2 regions of the Photorhabdus sp. RM323S genome follow, and region 1 is predicted to be linked to the other one. Evidence: predicted binding sites of a transcription regulator. Region 1 holds the regulator's gene; the other holds the start of a gene.
The links. Region 1 encodes PurR, which represses purine synthesis genes. Its sites were predicted from a motif close to CANGCAAACGTTTGCNTG; they were not measured.
Positions count from the first base shown of each region.

Region 2: the regulator PurR is predicted to act here: its motif matches at 8,824-8,841, upstream of carA (glutamine-hydrolyzing carbamoyl-phosphate synthase small subunit).

Region 1 covers NZ_JBHFKZ010000048.1:26,102-35,694, forward strand. The annotation lists gene slyA (transcriptional regulator SlyA) at 1-252, opposite strand, end outside; gene ACGF7G_RS17120 (DUF1289 domain-containing protein) at 812-1,051, opposite strand; gene gloA (lactoylglutathione lyase) at 1,224-1,637, shown strand; gene rnt (ribonuclease T) at 1,637-2,293, shown strand; gene ACGF7G_RS17135 (Grx4 family monothiol glutaredoxin) at 2,408-2,755, opposite strand; partial or broken gene ACGF7G_RS17140 (hypothetical protein) at 2,906-3,028, shown strand; gene purR (HTH-type transcriptional repressor PurR) at 3,523-4,548, shown strand; gene punR (DNA-binding transcriptional activator PunR) at 4,555-5,463, opposite strand; gene punC (purine nucleoside transporter PunC) at 5,610-6,809, shown strand; gene cfa (cyclopropane fatty acyl phospholipid synthase) at 7,080-8,231, shown strand; gene ACGF7G_RS17165 (leucyl aminopeptidase) at 8,284-9,261, opposite strand.
Region 2 covers NZ_JBHFKZ010000001.1:78,966-88,558, reverse strand. The annotation lists gene pdxA (4-hydroxythreonine-4-phosphate dehydrogenase PdxA) at 1-745, shown strand, start outside; gene rsmA (16S rRNA (adenine(1518)-N(6)/adenine(1519)-N(6))-dimethyltransferase RsmA) at 738-1,556, shown strand; gene apaG (Co2+/Mg2+ efflux protein ApaG) at 1,569-1,946, shown strand; gene apaH (bis(5'-nucleosyl)-tetraphosphatase (symmetrical) ApaH) at 1,949-2,776, shown strand; gene folA (type 3 dihydrofolate reductase) at 2,821-3,306, opposite strand; gene ACGF7G_RS00335 (LysE family translocator) at 3,485-4,099, shown strand; gene carB (carbamoyl-phosphate synthase large subunit) at 4,197-7,421, opposite strand; gene carA (glutamine-hydrolyzing carbamoyl-phosphate synthase small subunit) at 7,437-8,600, opposite strand; gene dapB (4-hydroxy-tetrahydrodipicolinate reductase) at 9,035-9,593, opposite strand, start outside.

The DNA.
Region 1 (9,593 bases):
ATCATTGGCACAAGTATGCCGGGTGATAAGTCTTTTTTCCTCAAGCTGATCTAATGTTCTGACTAAAGATGGTTGTTCAATACCGATAGCTTTCGCCAACTGTATCTGAGATTGCTCCTGGGGTAACCGGCTAATATTGTATAACGTTACCCAATGAGTCTGAGTTAATTCCAACGGCTTTAAACGATAGTCAATTAAAGCACGCCAAATACGGACTAACCGTGCCAGATCTGATCCCAATGTAGATTCCAATTGTCCCTCCTTAAATAACTAGCCTACTAAACATAACAGCCAAATTTTTCTAAACCAGGCTAATTAGCCTTAAAAAAATAGATATAACTTCTGTGTAATCACAGTAAACTCTTAGTAACTAACTAATTCAGGTAACTATAACCAAGAACAACTAAACTTAAATTCAATTTAGAACAAAACAATTAACATACAATATTTTTACCACAAAAACTATCAGAAATATGAATACAAACAAATAGAAACCAATAAATATCATTCAATACTTTATTCCAAGTACTATAAGGATAGCTGTCATCTAAATGCTAAGCTATCTATTTTTACATTAATGTTGTTTTTATTTTACATTTATCACACAATCAAACTAAAAATTCCATTTAAAACATGAAGTTATAAAAACACTTAAAATAAAAACCGTTAGCCATCCCGTTAAGCAATAAATAAAAAAATAACAAACAAAACACTGTAAATTATAGTAGAACATTTATAACTTCGCCAAAAATATAACCCTATATAAGTAAATCATTGAATTGTTAACTCTAATAACCTCAAAATTTTCTAATTAAAATAGTGATGGCTGCTCAGGTAGTTCTTCATCTGTCTGATTTTGTGCTCTCACTGAACGTAAATATCTTTGCCGGCACAATCTCAATACTTCACGCTTTTGCCCATCTGACATTTTCATCCAATTAAATCTTTCTTCTCGGCTGCGATAACATCCCAAACAAAAACCCCGCTCATTAGTCTGACAAATTCCTCGACAAGGACTAGGAATAGCAAAGAACTCTAGTTGCTCGACCATCACATCCCGTTCCCTATACAATTCATATACTATATTTAATTATAAACCCAGATGAGAATAAATTATAATTATGGATAAATTGAACTGTAACCGTAAGACACGTTATAGTTAGTGGTTTTTGTGCGACCTGCCGCACAAAAATACTGGTAAAACCATTAAATGAGAGGTAATTATGCGCTTACTCCATACCATGATCCGCGTTGGTGATCTGCAACGCTCCGTTGATTTTTATACTGAAGTATTAGGAATGCGCCTACTGCGCGTCAGTGAGAATACAGAATATAAGTACTCACTCGCCTTCGTTGGCTACACAGATGAAAGCGAAGGGGCGGTAATCGAGTTAACTTATAACTGGGGAGTTGACCATTATGCAATGGGAGATGCCTTTGGTCATATTGCATTAGGTGTCGATGATGTCGCAGCCACTTGCGAATCTATTCGCAAAGCAGGTGGTAACATTACCCGTGAAGCCGGCCCGGTAAAAGGTGGAACAACCATTATTGCTTTCGTTGAAGATCCAGACGGTTACAAAATTGAGCTTATTGAAAACAAAAATGCCAGTAACGCCCTGGGTAACTCAATCTGATGTCTGACAAAAAAGAGCCAAACGTCCTTAGTGGGCGTTTTCGAGGTTATTACCCTGTCGTTATTGATGTTGAAACTGGCGGCTTTAATGCCAAAACAGACGCGTTACTTGAAATTGCCGCCATCACACTGGAGATGGATGATCAAGGTTGGCTGGCACCCAGCGAATCACTTCATTTCCATATTGAGCCATTTGAGGGCGCAAATCTTGAACCAGCAGCCCTGGCGTTTACCGGCATCGATCCATCAAACCCGCTACGTGGAGCAGTAAGCGAGTATGAAGCTCTGCACGCTATTTTTAAAATGGTTCGTAAAGGGATAAAAAATAGTCATTGCAGTCGGGCCATTATCGTTGCGCACAATGCTAACTTTGATCATAGCTTTGTTATGGCTGCCGCAGAACGCGCCAGACTGAAACGGAATCCATTTCATCCCTTTGCGACTTTTGATACGGCGGCTTTAGGTGGCCTGGTATTAGGACAAACGATTTTAGCAAAAGCCTGCGCCACAGCCGGGATCCCATTCGATAATAATCAGGCTCACAGCGCCTTATATGATACTGAGCGTACCGCTGAATTATTCTGTGAAATGGTTAATCGCTGGAAACAACTTGGTGGCTGGCCCTTAGCGACAACAGAAGAAGAAAAAACCGGATAAACTTATAGCTAACTATAAGATTAATACAATCAAATTGAAATTTAAGCAATAACAAAAACCCCCATATATCAACATATGGGGAGATAGCATAATAGCCTGTCGCTAATTTAAAAATTACTCTGTCGCGTTTTCGTCCTGAGAGCGATATTTATCAGCGGCTTCTTTAATTAATGTTTGTAACTCACCACGCTGATACATCTCAATGATAATATCGCATCCACCTACCAACTCACCCTCGACCCAAAGCTGAGGAAAAGTTGGCCAATTAGCATATTTTGGCAATTCTGCACGAATATCTGGATTTTGCAAAATATCTACATAAGCAAAACGTTCACCACATGCAGATAAAGCCTGAACAGCCTGTGCAGAAAAGCCACAATTTGGTAATTTAGGGGAGCCTTTCATATACAGCAGAATCGGGTTCTCTTTAATTTGGCGCTCAATCTTATCAATAGTCGTCATTTTTATTTCCTTTAAACCAACAGTATGTTGATAACCAACATCGTCACAATCTTGGCCGAGAATACCATTTTCTTTCACCAATATGCATCCTGATATTTTTTTATCCTGGAACGGATGGTTTCTTTTTGACTGTTATTTATCGTAGAAGTTATTAAGATAACTAGCAAAAATAGCCACACTAAAGATGCATTAGAACCACATATCTCCGCCGAAACACTGGAATACCGCTATGGCAAACACCATAACACTTCTGCTGTAAACCTGAATAACCTGGGTTAATCACCATCAGTTTGCCTGATGACTATCCGAACTAACATTAAAAGGGCAGATAAGCCATTGACGCTGTCTGCCCGCTAACCTTTCAATATAAAAACCCAATTTTTACATCACCTAATCAATTCAAAACATCAGGCAAAGATCAAGCAAACAGCGGCAAAAATGGCAATCATCACCAACGTGCTCACCGCAGTAAATAAGCCAAGCTTCAAATCGGTATCCATCGCTCCCCCTCAGAGTAGAAGTCTATAACCACAAATACCATTCAGTTAACATAGTTAATTATCCTTACATTAAGGAAAAAACATAAAATAGTGACTACCCTGCATTTTATACCATTGATTATTGCTTTCACTTTTGAGCCAGATCAGACAAAATTCAGGATTTATCGCTAATTTATTGCCAGCGGATACCCTAATGTATAAAGATACTGGCAAACGATTAACAAAGAGTTTTAAATTTAGACCAAAAGGTCAGGAGTCTTTCATCTCATGGCAACGATCAAAGATGTGGCTAAGAACGCTGGCGTTTCAACCACTACTGTATCCCATGTTATTAATAAAACCCGTTTCGTCGCCGAAGATACCAAGGCTGCCGTTTGGGCTGCTATCAAAGAGCTGAGTTATTCACCCAGTGCCGTTGCCCGCAGTCTGAAAGTTAACCATACAAAATCGATCGGATTACTGGCCACGTCCAGCGAAGCTCCCTATTTTGCTGAAGTTATTGAATCCGTTGAAAACAGTTGTTATAGCAAAGGCTATACGCTAATTTTGTGTAACTCACACAATAACATTGATAAACAGAAAGCCTATCTGGCCATGTTGGCACAAAAACGGGTGGATGGATTGCTGGTGATGTGTTCAGAATACCCGGAACAGTTATTAGGAATGTTGGAAGATTATCGCAATATTCCCATGGTCGTCATGGATTGGGGACAAGCCAGAGGTGATTTCATTGATACTATTATTGATAACGCATTCCACGGCGGTTATCTGGCTGGTCGCTATCTTATTGAGCGTGGTCATCGTGATATTGGTGCGATCCCTGGTCCCCTGGCACGAAACACCGGTGGTGGCCGTCATCAGGGGTTCTTGAAAGCATTAAAAGAAGCCAGCATTCCAATCAGAGAAGAGTGGATTGTTCAGGGGGATTTTGAACCAGAATCGGGCTACAAAGCCATGCATCAAATTCTAAATCAAAAACAGCGTCCGACGGCGGTCTTCTGTGGTGGTGATGTTATGGCAATGGGGGCTATTTGTGCTGCTGATGAATTAGGATTACGCATCCCACAGGATATTTCTGTGATCGGTTACGATAATATACGCAACGCCCGTTATTTCTCTCCGGCATTGACAACTATCCATCAGCCAAAAGAACGTCTGGGACAAATGGCGTTTTCTATGTTGCTAGACAGAATAGTCAGTAAACGTGAAGATGCTCAAACTATTGAAGTACATCCACGTTTGGTTGAACGGCGTTCTGTCACCGATGGCCCATTTATCGACTATCGCCGTTAATCCTCCCTATTCATCCTGAAGCCATTCAGCATTAAGAGTTTCACTATCGCCGAGATAGCCAAGAAGCCAACTTAATGCCGGAGAATGGCTATTTTGCACCCATGTTAAACAACATGGGCTATCAGGCAAAGGCTGCTCTAATGCCAATGCTTCCAGTTTCTTCTGCCGGATCAGCGGCATTGCCCTATGCTTAGGCACCATCCCCACACATAACCCCTCATTCAGACAAGCCAGACCAGATTCCCAATCAGGGACCACCAGCCTGCGCTGATTATCCAAAGTCCAAGTGTCACGCTTCGGTAAATTGCGGGATGTATCTTCAAGACACAAACTTGAATAAGGTCGCATTTGATCATCAGTCAGTAGACCGGTCAGTTGAGTCAGAGCATGACCGGTGCTGACGACACACAGCCAAGACATAAATCCCATATCCCGAAAATTGAACCTTTCCCCTACCGGAGCGACACGGGTAGCACCAATTGCAACATCAACCCGACCATCCACCAGCGCGTCCCATACACCATTAAAGACTTCCTGATGAATAAACAGCTCTATATCAGGAAAATGGTGATAAAAATCAAGAATAAGTTGACGACTGCGTTCTGGTTTAACAACCCGGTCAATAGCAATGCTGAATTGTCCTCTCCAGCCATTTGCAACCTGCTGGCACTGATGACGAGTGTCATTCATTTTTTTGATAACAATGCGGGCCTCTTTGATAAAAATAGTGCCTGACTCTGTCAATTCCACATCCCGATGACGACGTTCAAACAACGGGACGGCAAGCCACTCCTCCAGTTGTCTTACGGTATAACTGATTGCCGAGGGGACACGGTGAAGTTCCGATGCAGCGGCACTAAAACTTCCCGTTCTGACAACTGCATCCACAACTTCAAGTGAATATTCTGACCACATAATTTTACCTTTCAGTTTTTTTCACAGCATTATCCAAATATTACCGTTTCACAAGTAAAAATCACGACATATAGAATATACACAAATTTTCTTATCTACCTACACAGCAAGTTGTTTCAATCATGACATCCAAAGAGAGTAATCAAATGAAAAACTCAAGTCAGTTCATGTTCTACCTTGCAGGCTTGAGTATGCTGGGTTATCTGGCTATTGATATGTATCTGCCAGCATTCGGTTCTATGCAACAAGAATTGGGCACATCGGCGGGAGCAATTAGTGCCAGTCTAAGTATCTTTCTTGCAGGTTTTGCCTTTGCTCAACTTTTGTGGGGACCTCTTTCAGATCGCTTTGGCAGAAAGCCTATTATCATCGCTGGGTTATCAATGTTTTCTGTTAGCTGTCTGGGTATGCTTTGGATAACAGATGCCACACAACTTTTAGTTTTGCGTTTTATCCAAGCCATAGGTGTTTGTTCAGCTGCGGTTTCATGGCAAGCATTAGTTATTGATCGTTATGACGCCAACCAGACTAAACGCGTTTTTGCCACACTCATGCCCCTGGTCGCACTTTCCCCTGCCCTGGCGCCTTTGATGGGTGCCTGGCTGTTACAACATGGCGGCTGGCGTATCATTTTCCTGGTATTACTGGCAATTACGTTATTACTGCTGCTGCCTACTCTGTTCCTGCAAGAAAACCGCAAAAAAAACAGTGAGACTGAAACGCAGAAAAGCCATGTATCTTTCCTTACGATACTAAAATCGCCGATGTTTAGTGGCAACGTCCTGATATTTGCATCATGTAGCGCTGGTTTTTTCGCCTGGCTAACAGGTTCACCTTTTATTCTCGCTAATATGGGCTATAGCCCAAACGATATCGGTTTGAGTTATGTACCACAAACATTAGCCTTTATGGCCGGTGGTTATGGATGCCGCAGTATTTTGACCAAAATAAGAAGTCAAATTGTTTTCCCTTATCTGTTGGTTGGCTATGCTGTCAGCATGATTGTGCTATATTTAATCGCAAAATTCAGCGAGCCGACCATGTTGACGATTCTGGTCCCTTTCTGCTTTATGGCCGCGATGAATGGTGCTTCATATCCCATTGCAGTCGCTAATGCTTTATCCACTTATCCACAAGACAGTGGAAAAGCAGCTGCATTGCAAAACACCCTCCAATTAGGGCTCTGTTTTATTGCCAGCCTGATTGTTTCAGCATTTATTAACAATCCGCTTATATCGACAACTACTGTCATGGCTTCTACCGTTATTCTGATGGCACTAGGATATTTTATACAGTGGAAAAAAAAAGCTGATCGCTGTATTCAAGCTGTTGAAAAACATTCCTGATATTAATCAAATCGTTACTTCAATAAAGACTGTTAATTATCAATTCATGACAGTCTTTATTTATTAATTGATGAAACAATTTTCCGCTTTTATACTCGTATAAGTTCCTTATTCTAAATAACCTGAATTTGAGGTTTTTAGGAGCAATAATTCCCATATTAAACTTATGGATTAGTGATTTTTAGGATTTCTCGCTTTTGCATTTTGCACTCTGCTTTGTTAGCTAAAACGAGATCCTCAATATTCCATCGCCCTAACATTGGAGAGTATATGAGTTCATCGCACATTGAAAACCAAAAAACCGTCACTAATTCCTGGCAGCGAATTGCCAATGAAATGCTACAAGAAGCAGGGGTTCAAATTAATGGTCACAATCCCTATGATATCCAAGTAAAAAACCCTGATTTCTATAAACGAGTTTTACAACAGGGTTCAATGGGATTAGGTGAAAGTTATATGGATGGCTGGTGGGATTGTGAACGGTTAGATATTTTCTTTTATCGCGTTTTACGTGCTGGATTAGAAAATAAAATTCCCAGTAGTTTCAAAGATACACTGAAAATCGCAATAACCCGCTTACGTAATTTACAAACACCAAAACGGTCATGGATTGTCGGTCATAAACATTATGATTTAGGCAATGATCTTTTTACCCGTATGCTTGACCCTCATATGCAATATTCCTGCGGATACTGGAAACAAGCTGAAACATTGGAACAGGCTCAACTTGATAAATTGAAGCTCGTCTGCGAGAAATTAGAACTCTCTCCCGGTATGACCTTGTTGGATATTGGGTGTGGTTGGGGAGGGTTATCACTTTATGCTGCGAAAAACTATGGTGTTTCCATAACCGGTGTAACCGTTTCAGCTGAACAACAGAAATATGCACAGCAACAATGTGAAAATCTGGACGTAAACATTATTCTGAAAGATTATCGGGATTTACATAAGCAATTTGATAGGATTGTTTCTGTTGGTATGTTTGAACACGTCGGCCCGAAGAATTATTCAACTTACTTCAACGTTGTTCAAAGAAACCTAAAACCTGATGGTTTATTCCTGCTGCACACCATTGGCTCCAACAAAAGTAAAGTCAGCGCTGACCCGTGGATCAGCAAATATATTTTTCCCAATGGCTGCGTACCTTCTATTGAGCAAATAGCACACACCAGCAAAAAACGTTTTGTTATGGAAGATTGGCATAATTTTGGTGCAGATTATGATCGCACACTGATGGCCTGGCATGAAAGATTTATTGCCTGTTGGCCGGAGATACAAAATAGCTATAGTCCAACATTTAAACGTATGTTTAGCTATTACCTGAACGCCTGTGCAGGTGCATTTCGTGCGCGCGATATTCAATTATGGCAAATCATGTTCAGCCCAAAAGGTATTGAAGGCGGGTTACGGGTAGCCCGGTGATTAATCCAAAGCTACAGTGGGAACCCACTGTGGCTTATAGATGTATTTTTCACTAACGAAAATAACCAACATAGCCATTATCAAAAAAGGTCGTTTGATCAAATGCTATTTTTCCACCAGAAAATATCAAATCTAAATGATGGCTTCCCTTTACACCACCTCCTAAGCCAAGATGTAAACCAGGATGGCGTTCTTCAAAACCCGCATTTCTGCCGTAAAGCGCTTTCACTCCCGTGTTGGTGCCAATACCAAACTCTTCAACAACTCGATTTCCGTGATTATGGTTTAGATATAAATTAAAGTCTCTATTAAATTCTGCATTGTCACAATCAAACCCAATGATTTCACCCTCTTTTATATTTATCGTCATCATATCATTGACAACCCCATATTTTATGGCAAATGGCGCAGTACTCAAAAAAGTGCCACTAAAACTAACACTACCGTTAAGATTCTTTATATGGCTCGCAATTTCCCCAGGAATAACATCAAGATTTCCATTACCATCAATGGACGTCCACTTATGGTCTTTCTCCAAATAACCTATAATTGAGTTTCCTTGATTATCTGTATATTGAATCTTCTGTGATTGACTTGATAGTTCAATCAGCTTTTTGTTCCTTTCTGTTATTGATGTTTGTGGTTCACTGAATGCCTCAATAAAATGAGGGCCATAATCTTTAAACAGTACTGATTTCTTCCACGATTCAGTAATAAATTTTCTTATTTTGATTAAATATTCTGGCCCTTGTGGAGATGCATTCTTTAATGTTGATGATGCATAAAGAAAGATAAATAAATCACAATCGGATATTTTTTGTTTTATATCGTCTACTGATGTTTCTTCTAAAGAAACGAAATCAGATTTTACATTAAAATTCTTTTTATACCCATGCATCTTTTGTGCAATTTCGCTATGCTCAGTATCAGATCCAATCAATATCTTTATACATTCACCCTTTTTTACTTTATCCGAAATTGCAGGGTGATATGATAAACAGCGATACATATTTTCAAAACTTTTATCCATGAGGGCAATCCTATTTATTTTTAAGTAAGGGGAAGCCCCCTTACTTCAATTATAGAGAACCGCTAAAGGCTCTATTATAGGAACCATTAAGGCCAAAGTGCTGTACCGAAAGGTACAATAGCTTGTGCATTCATCATTTCAACAGCATCATCATGTGTAGGTTCTTCAAGCCATTCATCTAATTCAATCGCGTTTTCCATTAAAGTCGTCTCTAAGAATATAATTGTAAGGTTAACCTGCACTTTACGACAAAGCGCATTAACACAATAATAACAACACAAACTATATTAAGTAACATAATACACAGAATACTGAGATGCAAATCACAAAAG
Region 2 (9,593 bases), on a different contig from region 1:
GGCAATCGCCGGCGAGTTGATGCAGGAAAACGGTAGATATGTGACTGAAACTCTGGCAAGAGCCTGTGACGGTTGCCTGAATGGAGAGTTTTCAGCGTTAGTCACAGGGCCGGTTCATAAAGGGAATATCAATGACGCCGGCGTGCCTTTTATCGGCCATACTGAATTCTTTGCTGATCGCAGTGGGTGTCAACGGGTTGTCATGATGCTTGCAACAGAGGAACTTCGGGTTGCTCTGGCAACAACTCATCTGCCCATTGTTGATGTGCCAAAATCCATCACTTCTGATAGCCTGCGGGAAGTTATCACGATCCTTAACCATGACTTAAAAACAAAGTTTGGCCTGGCAAAACCCTGTATTTATGTTTGTGGCCTGAATCCCCATGCAGGAGAAGGCGGCCATATGGGGCGGGAAGAGATCGATGTCATTATTCCCGTGTTAGAAAGCCTGAGAGCAGAAGGTTTCGTATTAGAGGGGCCTCTGCCGGCAGATACCCTGTTCCAACCTAAATATCTTCAACATGCAGACGCCGTTCTCTCGATGTATCACGATCAGGGATTACCCGTGTTAAAATACCAAGGTTTTGGCAGAGCAGTGAATATTACGTTGGGCCTGCCGTTTATCCGTACTTCTGTCGATCATGGCACAGCATTGGAACTGGCTGGCACAGGTCAAGCTGATGTGGGAAGTTTTATCACCGCATTGAATTTAGCAATTAAAATGATACAAAACAGTAATGAATAATAGAGTCCACCAAGGGCATTTTGCCCGTAAACGCTTTGGGCAAAACTTTTTAACCGATCAGTTTGTCATTGACAGTATTGTTACCGCTATCAATCCACAACCGGGCCAGGCCGTACTGGAAATTGGCCCCGGTCTTGGTGCATTGACAGAACCGGTTGGTGAGCGCATGGATAAAATGACTGTGGTTGAGCTCGACCGCGATTTAGCCGCACGTCTACAAGTTCATCCGCAATTAAAAGATAAGCTGACCATTATCCAGCAAGATGCAATGACCGTTAATTTTAGTGAATTGTCTCAGCAAAGAGAGTTGCCGCTGCGGGTTTTTGGTAATTTACCTTACAATATTTCCACGCCATTAATGTTTCACCTTTTCAGCTATACTGATGCTATTGCTGATATGCATTTTATGCTGCAAAAAGAGGTAGTAAACCGCTTGGTAGCCGGCCCCGGCAGCAAAGCTTTCGGACGTTTGAGTGTCATGGCCCAATATTATTGTCAGGTTATCCCTGTGCTGGAAGTACCGCCAACCGCATTTACTCCCGCACCTAAAGTCGATTCAGCAATTGTACGTCTGATACCGCACAAAAGCATACCTCACCCGGTCAAAAATATTCGTATGCTGAGTCGGATCACAACTCAGGCTTTCAACCAACGGCGTAAAACTATCCGTAATAGCCTCGGTGACCTTTTTACTGTAGAACAGCTCATAGAACTGGGTATCGACCCAGGTACACGTGCAGAGAATATTTCTGTTGAGCAATACTGCAAAATGGCAAACTGGTTATCGGCACAAGCTGAAATGCAGTCATAACAGGAGTCAACCATGATTAATGCGCCCAGAGTTTCTATTCAGGTACAAAGTGTTTATGTCGAGAGCCAATCGTATCCCGAGCAACAGCGTTTCGTTTTTGCCTATACAATCACTATCCGTAATCTTGGGCGCGAACCGGTTCAGTTAATCAACCGTTATTGGCTAATTACCAACAGCGATGGTCACCAGACTGAAGTGCAGGGGGAAGGCGTTGTTGGTGAGCAACCAATAATCCTGCCAGGTACAGAATACCGTTACACCAGTGGCGCTATATTGGAAACGCCTTTAGGCACGATGGAAGGCCATTATGAAATGGTCGATCACAATGGTGATCCATTCCGCGTTGCCATTCCGGTTTTCCGTCTGGCTATCCCAACGCTGATTAATTAATTATGTCTACCTATCTGATCGGTGATATTCATGGCTGCTATCATGAATTACGAACTTTATTAACTAAAGCCAATTTTGATCCTCAAAAAGATACATTATGGTTGACTGGAGATTTAGTTGCCCGTGGCCCGGATTCTCTTGAAGTTTTGCGGTATGTTAAGCAATTAGGTTCAGCCGCAAAAATAGTATTAGGCAATCATGATCTTCATTTATTAGGCGTTTATGCCGGGATCAGTCGCAATAAACCGAAAGATAAAATTAATGAATTACTGTCCGCTCCAGATGCAGACGAATTAATTAATTGGCTACGCAAACAACCGCTATTACAGTGCGATGATGATCTGAAACTGGTCATGACCCATGCGGGTATTACGCCCCAATGGGATCTGGAAACAGCTAAAATATGCGCTGGCGAAGTTGAAGTCATGCTCAATAGTAGCAGCTATCCCCTGTTTCTCAATTCAATGTATGGGGATATGCCGAATAACTGGTCACCGGAACTTTCTGGGCTGGCACGCTTACGTTTCAGTACCAATGCATTAACACGTATGCGTTACTGTTTTCCAAATGGTCAGTTGGATATGCTTTGCAAAGATAAACCCGAAAGTGCTCCCGCGCCGTTAAAGCCCTGGTTTGAGCTGCCACAGCAGATCTCAGCAGAATACTCTATTGTTTTCGGTCACTGGGCATCACTGGAAGGTCAGGGAACATCAGAAAGATTTTATGCATTGGATACAGGTTGCTGCTGGGGAGGTGAGCTAACAATGTTACGTTGGGAAGATAAGCAATATTTTACACAGCCATCCCTGTCAGCCGTAAAACAGCACTAAAGCCAGACACGCCGTGAAGAAAGTTCATCGGCGTGTTTTATCAATTAGGTACGACGTTGTAGAATCTCAAAACAGTAGCTGTGAGAATTTGATTCATCTGCATCATGGTATTCAGTAAATTCAGAATCCCACTCATCTGGCTCATAATCAGGGAAATGAGTATCACCTATCACTTCTGCATCAATATGGGTTAGGTACATACGGCTAGCCAGCGAGATGAACTGGTCATAAATTTTGCCGCCCCCCATCACCATAATCTCTTCTGTATCACCAGCTACTGCCAGTGCTTCATCAACTGAACTTACCCAGGTTACACGTTCATCATTACCCGGTTGATTACTCAATACAATATTGAGCCGCCCCGGCAATGGGCGACCTATGGATTCATAAGTTACTCGTCCCATAATGACTGGTTTATTCAATGTATTACGTTTAAACCAGGCCAAATCCCCCGGCAAATGCCACGGCATTGCATTCTCCATGCCGATAACCCGATCCATAGCTAAAGCAGCGATCAAGCTGATATTCATTGAGTCACCTTATAGGCAAATAGTATAAAAATTGGTGACACTATACGGAAAGGGATGTACCCAGTCGATAGGATCAACACTTTCTTAAGTGCAAAAAATTCATTTATACTTGATTTGTTGTTTAAGACATTTATTGATCAAAATAATAACAAATCTAATATTAACTATAGGGTACATTATGCTGGAAACATCGCTGCTCGTCATCACCATCTCAACTTTGGGCATGCTCTCTCCTGGTCCCGATTTCTTTCTGGTAGTCAAAAATGCCATACGTTATCAACGCTCTGCCGCAATGATGACGGTAATGGGATTAATTGCCGCTATCGCCTGTCATATGACTTATTGCGTCGCCGGGCTGGCTATTCTTATCACCACCACTCCGTGGCTGTTTAATCTGATGAAATATGCCGGAGCGGCTTATCTTATTTGGATCGGGATCAATAGCCTGCTTTCCCGCGGAGGAAATACCGTCACTCTTGATGATCAAACACGACAAATTGTCACTTTTAAAAAAGCGTTTATGCAAGGATTTCTATGTAATCTGCTGAATCCAAAAGCAACCTTATTCTTCCTGGCAATATTTACTCAGGTACTAAACGTCAATTCGGGTGTTGATGAGAAATTATGGTATGCCTTTATTATTTGGAGTCTGTCGGCCATCTATTGGCCATTATTGGTAATATTGATCCAGAGTGCACCAGTTCGCTGCGGATTAGTTAAATCCCAAAAGATTATTGATAAACTGCTTGGCGTTGTTTTGATTGGCTTAGGTGTCAAAGTGGCTCTGGGATAACAGGAGTTCATTCCCTCCCTTTAGGTTTTCAATGAACATAAAAAAGTGCGCTTAATCGAGCGCACCTTTTTATTACTTCAATTAATCAGAATACGGACTAGCTATTAATCTCCGCATGCATTTCCTGTACAGAGGTCACCTGCTCGGTTGGATCTGCGCTCTGTGCCATTGTTGTAGCAAAACCACCATTCAATGTGGTGTCATAATGCACTTTATATTGTAGTGCACTACGGCGAATAAGCTTGGAATCCTCAATCGCCTGACGACCCGCAGTGGTGTTCACAATATAGCTATACTCACCATTTTTGATTCTATCTTGAATATGCGGACGCCCTTCATGAACTTTGTTCACCAAGCGAGGATTGATACCTGCTTCACCTAGTACAACTGCCGTACCGTGAGTCGCATCCAATTCAAAGCCCTGTTTCAGCAACTTAGCAGCCAAATCTACGACCCGGCCTTTATCACCATCACGCACCGACAAAAGAGCTCTGCCACTCTGTTGCATTCTGGAGTTACATCCCAACAGTGCTTTTGAGAAAGCTTCTGCAAAAGTACGGCCAACGCCCATCACTTCCCCGGTTGAGCGCATTTCAGGCCCAAGAATCGGATCCACACCCGGGAATTTGTCGAAAGGCAGTACAACCTCTTTCACCGAGTAGTATGGCGGGATGATCTCCTGAGTTGTGCCCTGCTCTGTCAGAGACTGACCCACCATCACTCGAGCTGCAACTTTCGCCAGTGGCAAACCTGTAGCTTTAGAAACAAATGGTACAGTACGGGCCGCACGAGGGTTGACTTCAATCAGGTAAACCTCGTCGTTCTTAACTGCAAACTGAACATTCATCAAACCACGGACACACAATTCAAACGCCAGTTTTTCTACCTGCTGGCGCATGACATCCTGAATTTCCTGACTCAATGTGTAAGCCGGCAGTGAACAGGCGGAATCACCAGAGTGAACACCTGCCTGCTCAATATGTTCCATAATGCCACCAATCAGCACGCGTTCACCGTCACAGATAGCATCAACATCCACTTCTATTGCATCATCAAGGAAACGATCAAGCAGTACCGGAGCATCATTAGATACACTGACCGCCGTCTGGAAGTAACGACGCAAGTCAGCTTCGTCATATACGATTTCCATCGCACGGCCGCCCAGAACATAAGATGGACGAACTACCAGCGGATAACCTAACGCATTCCCTTTCTCAACCGCTCGTTCAATCGTCGCCACAGTGGCATTTTCTGGTTGTTTCAGGCCAAGACGATTGACCGCCTGTTTGAAACGTTCACGATCTTCAGCACGATCAATCGCATCCGGACTGGTCCCAATAATTGGCACACCTGCGATTTCCAGCTCACGGGCCAATTTCAGTGGGGTCTGCCCGCCATATTGAACAATCACCCCTTTTGGCTGCTCAACACGCACAATTTCAAGCACATCTTCCAAAGTAACCGGTTCGAAATAGAGGCGATCCGAAGTATCATAATCTGTCGAAACTGTTTCCGGGTTACAGTTCACCATGATGGTTTCATAACCATCTTCACGCAGTGCCAGTGATGCATGAACACAACAGTAGTCAAACTCGATCCCTTGTCCAATACGGTTAGGACCACCGCCCAATACCATGATTTTTGGCTTGTCGCTATTCGGATTGGCTTCACACTCATCTTCATAAGTGGAATACATGTATGCGGTATCGGTCGCAAATTCTGCCGCACAGGTATCAACCCGTTTGTAAACCGGATACAGATTATATTTGTGACGCAGCTTGCGGATCTCTTTTTCCGCCACACCGACTAAGTTCGCCAAACGCGCGTCAGCAAAACCTTTGCGTTTCAAATGACGCAGGAAATCGACAGTCAGGCTGTTAATTCCCTGTTCAGCTACTTGCTCTTCCAGTCGCACCAATTCTTCAATTTGCACCAAGAACCAGCGGTCAATATCAGTCAGATTGAAAACACCATCAACCGACATACCGGCACGGAAAGCATCGGCGATATACCAGATACGCTCCGCACCAGCATCTTTCAATTCACGGCGTATTTTGGTCAATGCCTGTGGATCATCCAGACTAACTTTCGGATCAAAGCCAGTTGCTCCCACTTCCAAACCACGCAATGCTTTTTGCATGGACTCCTGCTGAGTACGGCCAATCGCCATCACCTCACCAACAGATTTCATCTGAGTTGTCAGGCGATCATTGGCACCGGCAAATTTCTCGAAATTGAAACGAGGAATTTTAGTCACTACGTAATCAATTGAAGGTTCAAAGGAAGCCGGCGTGCGGCCACCAGTGATATCATTCATCAGTTCATCAAGGGTATAACCTACCGCTAATTTGGCGGCAATTTTGGCAATCGGGAAGCCTGTCGCTTTCGAAGCCAACGCAGAAGAGCGGGAAACGCGTGGGTTCATTTCGATGATAACCAAACGACCATTTTTTGGGTTCACCGCGAACTGTACGTTAGAACCTCCGGTTTCCACACCGATTTCACGCAGTACCGCCATCGAAGCGTTACGCATGATTTGATACTCTTTATCGGTCAGCGTTTGTGCCGGTGCGACGGTGATGGAATCGCCAGTGTGAATCCCCATAGCATCGAAGTTTTCAATTGAGCAGACGATGATGCAGTTATCATTTTTATCACGCACCACCTCCATTTCATACTCTTTCCAGCCAATCAAAGATTCATCAATCAATAGCTCGTTGGTTGGCGAAAGATCTAAACCACGTTCACAAATTTCTTCAAATTCTTCGCGGTTATAGGCAATACCGCCACCACTTCCTCCCATAGTAAAGGAAGGACGGATAATACAAGGAAAACCGACTTTATCTGCGATGGCCAGCGCTTCTTCCATCGAATGGGCGATACCAGAACGTGGGGTTTCCAAGCCTATCTTTTTCATTGCTATATCGAAACGGCGACGATCTTCCGCTTTGTCAATCGCATCTGCGGTGGCACCAATCATCGTCACGCCAAATTCTTTCAAAACCCCCTGACGTTCCAGTTCCAACGCACAGTTCAGCGCAGTTTGTCCACCCATGGTTGGCAAAACCGCATCAGGACGCTCTTTTTCAATGATTTTACGTACCACTTCCCAGTGGATCGGCTCAATATAAGTGGCATCCGCCATGTCTGGATCAGTCATGATGGTGGCAGGGTTTGAGTTCACCAGCACAACACGATAACCTTCTTCCCGTAACGCTTTACAAGCCTGTGCACCTGAGTAGTCGAACTCACAAGCCTGGCCGATAACAATTGGGCCAGCACCCAAGATCAGGATACTTTTAATATCAGTACGTTTTGCCATTTTATTTTCTCCTGATTACTTGGTGTTATGACGATTATTTTGCTGACAATACTGTTTAATCAGCTCGATAAAGTGATCGAACAATGACGCAGTTTCATGTGGGCCAGGGCTGGCTTCCGGGTGCCCCTGGAAGCTGAATGCCGGTTTATCTGTACGATGAATTCCTTGCAACGTACCGTCAAACAGGGATTTATGGGTCACACGCACATTTGCCGGCAGTGATTTTTCATCCACAGCAAAACCGTGGTTCTGTGCCGTAATCATCACAATATTACGATCAAGATCTTTTACCGGATGGTTGCCACCGTGATGACCAAATTTCATTTTCATTGTTTCGGCACCACTCGCCAATGCCAGCAATTGGTGCCCAAGGCAAATACCAAAGATCGGAATATTTATTTCAAGGAAAGTTTTAATTGTTTCAACCGCATAGCCACAAGGCGCTGGGTCACCTGGACCATTGGACAAGAAAATACCATCTGGATTTAACTTTAATACATCCTCAGCCGGTGTCTGAGCGGGAACCACTGTCAGGCGACAGCCACGATCTACCAGCATCCGCAAAATATTGCGTTTTGCGCCAAAGTCATAAGCAACGACATGATAAGGCAGCTCCTGTTCTTGTTTCTCTTCCGGTAACCCATCTGCCAGCGTCCAGCTTCCCTGTAACCATGGATAAACCTGCTCCGTTGTCACCTCTTTTGCTAAATCCATCCCTTCCAACCCTGAGAACGCTTGTGCTTTTTCCAGAGCAACCTGAGCGTCAATCTGCTTACCTGCGATAATACAACCATTCAGTGAGCCTTTTTCCCTCAACAAGCGAGTCAGTTTGCGGGTATCGATATCCGCTATCGCAACAATATTATGGCGTTTAAGGTAATCAGAAAGTGTTTCTTCGCTGCGGAAATTACTGGTTAGTAGTGGTAGATCACGGATTACCAGCCCCTGAGCCTGTACTTTTAGTGATTCTTTATCGACTGAGTTAACACCGACATTACCAATATGGGGATAAGTAAGAGTGACAATTTGGCGGGAATAGGAAGGGTCTGTAAGAATTTCTTGATATCCGGTCATTGAGGTATTGAAAACCACTTCCCCAACTGCCGCCCCTTTAGCCCCTATGGCGCGACCGTGGAATTGGGTTCCGTCTTCCAGAACCAATATAGCTGACTTAATCAAAACACCCTCCAGAGAATAATAAATCACAATTAGTGCATATTAATTCAGATTTGTTCGTCAAAATCAATGCCAAAGCTGCTTTTTAGGCAAAATTTTGGCAAATTGCGCGCATTCTAATGATGAGAAGGATAGTTGTCTACAAAAAATGTTACTTTTATTATTTTTTTGCACACTTCACCGAAAAAACCAACAAAAGAAGACTAAAAACAGAAATAAAGTTAACTTAGAAAACGGTTGCCAGCATAGAAGATTTAATTTTCAGACGAAAAACTGAAAAGAATCATAAAAAGGAGAAAAAATAAGACAATAAAGGTAAAAAATAAGACAAAAATAAGAAAAACCAATGATAATCAAATAAAAATAAACAAAACAACTAAAAATCGCACAATATATAAATTAATTATGCGATATCAGGATGTTATAAAAATACTTTTTTAAAGTAAATCGAGATCCAATACATCTTTCATATCAAAAAGACCTCTATTTTCACCACTTAACCATAATGCTGCCTTCACTGCTCCATTTGCAAATGTCATCCGGCTTGAAGCCTTATGAGTTATTTCAACTCTCTCGCCGATATCTGCAAACATAGCGGTATGTTCACCTACGATATCCCCGGCACGGATGGTGGCAAAACCAATACTTTTCGGATCACGTTCACCGGTATAACCTTCACGAGCATAGACCGCACATTCTTTAAGATCCCGCCCTAAAGCATGGGCAATCGATTCTCCCATCGCTAACGCCGTTCCTGATGGAGCATCCACTTTATGGCGGTGATGTGCTTCGATAATCTCAATATCAGTATATTCACCCATCACTTTCGCCGCTTTTTCCAGTAATTTAAGCACTAAATTCACACCAACACTGAAATTCGCAGCAAATACTATCGGGATATCCGCAGAGGCATCTTTAATCGCCTGTTTACCTTCATCATCAAAGCCTGTGGTACCGATAACCATTGCCTTACTGTTTTGACGGCAAATTTCAAGA